2 regions of the Hyphomonas neptunium ATCC 15444 genome follow, and region 2 is predicted to be linked to the other one. Evidence: predicted binding sites of a transcription regulator. Region 2 holds the regulator's gene; the other holds the start of a gene.
What was found. The regulator HrcA, encoded in region 2, represses chaperone genes, less so after heat shock. The targets are predictions, from matches to a motif close to GTTAGCANTCNNCNNNGNNGANTGCTAAC.

Region 1: the regulator HrcA is predicted to act here: its motif matches at 1,330-1,358, upstream of groES (co-chaperone GroES).

Annotation. Positions count from the first base shown of each region.
Region 1 is NC_008358.1:2,029,512-2,031,971, reverse strand. Features, by position in the region: gene groL (chaperonin GroEL) at 1-901, opposite strand, end outside; gene groES (co-chaperone GroES) at 957-1,247, opposite strand; gene HNE_RS18010 (GGDEF domain-containing protein) at 1,727-2,460, shown strand, end outside.
Region 2 is NC_008358.1:3,470,078-3,472,537, forward strand. Features, by position in the region: gene HNE_RS16400 (formate--tetrahydrofolate ligase) at 1-854, shown strand, start outside; gene hrcA (heat-inducible transcriptional repressor HrcA) at 900-1,988, shown strand; gene HNE_RS16410 (nucleotide exchange factor GrpE) at 1,988-2,460, shown strand, end outside.

The DNA.
Region 1 (2,460 bases), 1.4 Mb from region 2:
TGACCTGACCACCGGTAAGGACGGCGAGGTCCTGCAGCATGGCTTTGCGGCGATCGCCGAAGCCAGGAGCTTTCACAGCAGCGATTTTCAGGCCGCCACGCAGCTTGTTGACCACCAGAGTTGCGAGGGCTTCGCCATCAACGTCTTCAGCGATGATGAGCAGCGGCTTCTGCGACTGAACAACCGATTCGAGGATCGGAAGCAGCGGCTGGAGGCTCGACAGCTTCGACTCGTGCAGGAGGATCAGAACGTCTTCGAGTTCAACGATCATCTTGTCCGGGTTGGTGATGAAGTACGGGCTGATATAGCCGCGGTCGAACTGCATGCCTTCGACGACATCGAGTTCGGTTTCCAGCGCTTTGGCTTCTTCAACCGTGATGACGCCTTCGTTGCCGACTTTCGCCATGGCTTCAGCGATCATCTGGCCGATTTCGGTTTCGCCGTTGGCCGAGATGGTGCCGACCTGGGCGATCTCTTCGTTCGTCTTCACTTTCTTGGAGTGATGAGCGAGGTCGGAAACGACTTCAGCAACGGCCTTCGAGATGCCGCGCTTAAGGTCCATCGGGTTCATGCCGGCGGCAACGCGCTTCATGCCTTCGCGAACGATGGCCTGAGCGAGCACGGTGGCAGTGGTGGTGCCGTCACCGGCGGTGTCATTGGCCTTCGATGCGACTTCGCGCAGCATCTGGGCGCCCATATTTTCGAACTTGTCTTCCAGTTCGATTTCTTTCGCGACGGTGACGCCATCTTTCGTGGAGCGCGGAGCGCCGAACGATTTTTCGATGACCACGTTACGGCCTTTAGGGCCGAGTGTGACCTTCACAGCATTCGCGAGGGTGTCGACGCCGCGGAGCATCCGCTCGCGGGCTTCGGCGCCGAAAACAACGTGTTTTGCAGCCATGTGAGTTACCTCTTGTGTTTATATCTTGGTTTCAGGGAGCGGGACGGGGCCGGACTTACTTGTCCAGAATGCCCATGATGTCGCTTTCCTTCATGATCAGCAGGTCTTCACCGTCGATCTTCACTTCGGTGCCGGACCATTTGCCGAACAGGACGCGGTCGCCTTTTTTGACGTCGAGCGGCACGCGCTCATTGTCGTCACCGATTGCGCCATTGCCGACGGCGACAATGATGCCTTCCTGCGGCTTTTCCTTGGCGTTATCGGGGATAATGATCCCGCCTTTGGTTTTCTCTTCTTCTTTCACACGGCGCACGACAACGCGGTCGTGGAGGGGGCGAAGTTTCATCTTTACTGCCTCTTCGATCAAAGCTTCCTCGGGTGAATGAGATTGACGGAGATCCCGCCGGCGCAGCCTGGGGCGCGCGTCTGTTAGCACTCGCCCGAGCCGACTGCTAACGATGTGCCGGAAATAGGGTGTCCCAACCGCGCCGTCAACAGGGACTAGATGAAGGTTTTTATACCGGCGCCGGAATTAGAGCGCCGGTATGTTCGGAAAAGCCAACATTCTGAAATTATTGTAGTTTGGGGATCGCATGGCCCACGCCCCCCGTCCTGGCTCAATCGGCGGGGCGTTCGGCAGACAGCCTGAACAGGCGCCCGTTGCTGGGGAACGGGGGCGGCGGGCTCTCCCCCAAGCGTGGCCCGGAAAATCGTGCTGGTTAATTTTGGCTTGATCGCAGCCTGTCAACTGAAGGTCGCGCGAAAGGTCGAAGTCAAAACTATTGCGATAGGTTTGCAGACATCAGCCTGCCGGAGCCGCTTTCAATGACAATTTCTCGCCGTGACATCTGGAGCGCCGTGAATTTCTTCATGCTCGTTGCCTGCACGGCTCTTTCTTTGTCGTTCACTGTTTCGCTGTTGTTCTACAAAATGGGTTTGCCGACCGATATCAGCTCGTATGTCCGGCTGAACCTGTTCGTCTCGGGCTGCGTCGCACTGCCGACTGCGATCATCGCTTCTCTTCATGATTTCCATATGCGCGCATATCAGCGCCGGCTTGAAGAGATGGCGTGGACCGATGCCCTCACCGGCCTCCTGAACCGGCGTTTCTTCATCCATGCCGCCGAAGAAGAGCGCTCCCGCATGCGCCGCACCAAGCAGAGCGCCGCTATTGTTCTAATCGATCTCGACCACTTCAAGGAAGTAAATGACCTTTACGGCCATTCCGGTGGAGACCTCGTCCTCAAGGAAATCGCCGCCATTGCCCACTCCGAGCTGCGCGGACCATTTGATCGCCTCGGTCGCTGGGGTGGCGAAGAATTTGTCGTCCTGCTCAGCTGCGTGAGCAAGGAACATGCGATGATTGTCTGTGAGCGTCTGCGCCGGCGCATTGAAGCGGCAACTATATTTGTGGGCGATAAGGAAGTTTCCGTTACCGCCAGCTTCGGCCTCTGTATGATGAGCCCTGAGACGCCGCTCAACGCCGCGATCGATTGCGCTGATGGCGCGCTCTATGAGGTCAAACGTCTCGGACGTAACAAGGTTCTCTTCCGGGATGT
Region 2 (2,460 bases):
CCAACATCGCCCATGGCTGCAACTCGGTCATGGCCACAAGCGCGGCCCTGAAGATGGCAGACTATGTCGTCACCGAAGCAGGTTTTGGCGCAGACCTTGGCGCCGAGAAATTCCTCAACATCAAATGCCGCCAGGCCGGCCTTGCGCCCGACGCCGTCGTTCTGGTCGCAACCATCCGGGCCCTGAAGATGCATGGCGGCCTCGGCAAGAATGATCTGGGCAAGGTCAGCTATGAGGCGCTGGAAAGCGGCCTTGAAAATCTCGGGCGCCATATCGGGAACCTGCGCAGCTTCGGCCTGCCGGTCATCGTCGCCATCAACCGCTTCACCACCGACACCGAAGGTGAAGTCCACGCCCTTCAGGCCTATTGCGAAAAGCTCGGCGTGCCCGTCTCCCTCTGCACCCATTGGGCAGAAGGGGGCAAAGGCACCGAAGACCTCGCCCGCGGCGTCACCGCGCTCATCGAAAAGGGAGAGGCAGACTTCAAACCCCTTTATCCCGATGACATGCCGCTGCTGGAAAAGATCGAGACGGTCGCCAAGTCGATCTACCGGGCCGGAAGGGTGGAAACCACCCGCGCCGTCCGCAACCAGCTCGCCGCCTGGGAGAAGGCGGGCTTCGGCCACCTGCCCGTCTGCATGGCCAAGACCCAGTACAGCTTCTCCACCGATCCGGCCCTGCTGGGCGCGCCCGAAGGCCATGTCGTGCGCCTGCGCGAAGTACGCCTCGCGGCCGGGGCCGGCTTCGTGGTCGCCATCTGCGGCGACATCATGACGATGCCCGGCCTCCCCCGCCGCCCCGCCGCCGAGCACATCCACCTCAACCGCCAGGGCCAGATCGAGGGGTTGAACTAGCCCATGCCTATTGTGCCGGGGATGTACCGCCCTTAATCCAGTAACATGGCGGACAATTCAGAAATCCTGAGCCTGATGCAGCGCCTCGACCAGCGCTCCCGGAACATCTTCCGGGAAATCGTCGAGGGCTATCTGGCCACCGGAGAGCCGGTCGGCTCGCGCACGCTGTCAAAGGCGGGCATTGCCCTCTCCCCGGCCTCCATCCGCAATGTGATGGCCGACCTGACAGAGCTTGGCCTGCTGGACGCGCCGCACATCTCGGCCGGCCGCGCCCCCACCCATAAGGGCCTGCGCCTCTTCGTCGACGGCTTTCTGGAATACGGCGACCCCTCGCGGGAAGACAAGCGACAGATCGACGACCGCCTCGCCGCGGCCGGCACCGAGATCGAAGCGGTCCTGGGCGAGGCGTCCGACATCCTCTCCGGCCTCGCCGGCGGGGCCGGCCTCGTCGCCTCCCCGGCGCGTGACGCCGCCGTGCGCCATGTCGAATTTGTGCCCCTGGCAGGGGGCGACGCCCTCTGCGTTCTCGTCACCGAAGACGGCGACGTTGAAAACCGCATCCTGAAGGTGCCCGACGGCCTGCCCGCCACCTCCCTGATTGAAGCGGGCAACTACCTCTCCACCCGCCTCAAGGGCCGGACGCTGGCCGAGGCCTCCGCCGAAGTGCGCGCCGAGTTGCAGGAGCGCCGCGCCATGCTGGATGCGGCCACCACGGCCCTTGTTGAGGCCGGCCTTGCCGATTGGGGCGGCGACGCGCCCGGCCGGGGCCGCAGCCTGATCGTGCGCGGACGCGCCAATCTGCTGGAAGACGCCAAGGCCGCCCAGGATCTCGACCGGGTGCGGCAATTGTTCAATGAGCTGGAACGCCAGCAAAGCCTGCTTGAAATTCTCGACACAACGCGCGAAGCGGGCGGCGTGCGCTTGTTCATCGGGTCGGAAAACAGGCTTTTTCCGCTCTCTGGTTCAAGTGTGATTGTGGCACCCTATATGGGCGGCACGAAACAAGTGATCGGGGCGCTGGGCGTGATCGGGCCAACCCGGCTCAACTACGCCAGGGTCATTCCGATGGTCGATTATACCGCCAAGGTCGTGGGGGACATCCTCTCACACCGGCGCGGAAAGGATGGGAAGTGATGAGCGACGAAAACAAACCGGGTGAGGCCGCTGAACTCGACGCCGGCGTAGCCCCTGAGGCCCAGCCCGAGACGGAACTGACCGTTGAGGAGCTGATTATCAGGCTGGAAGCGGAAAAAGCCGACATGAACGGCCAGATCCTGCGCCTGCTGGCTGACCTCGACAATACCCGCAAGCGCGCCGACCGTCAGGTCAGCGAGGCCCGCATCTATGCCATCGAAAAGTTCGCCGCAGACCTGCTCAGCGTCTCCGACAACCTCTCCCGCGCCCTCGACGCCCTGCCCGATAGCGAGCGTGAAAACCTCACCGATGCCGGCAAAAACCTCCTCGGCGGCATCGAGATGACCGCCAAGGAACTCAACACCGCCCTCTCCCGCCACGGCGTCGTACCCGTACCGGCCGAGCCCGGCGCGGTGTTTGATCCCAACGTCCATCAGGCCGTCGCCCAGATCCCGTCCCCCCAGCCCAGCGG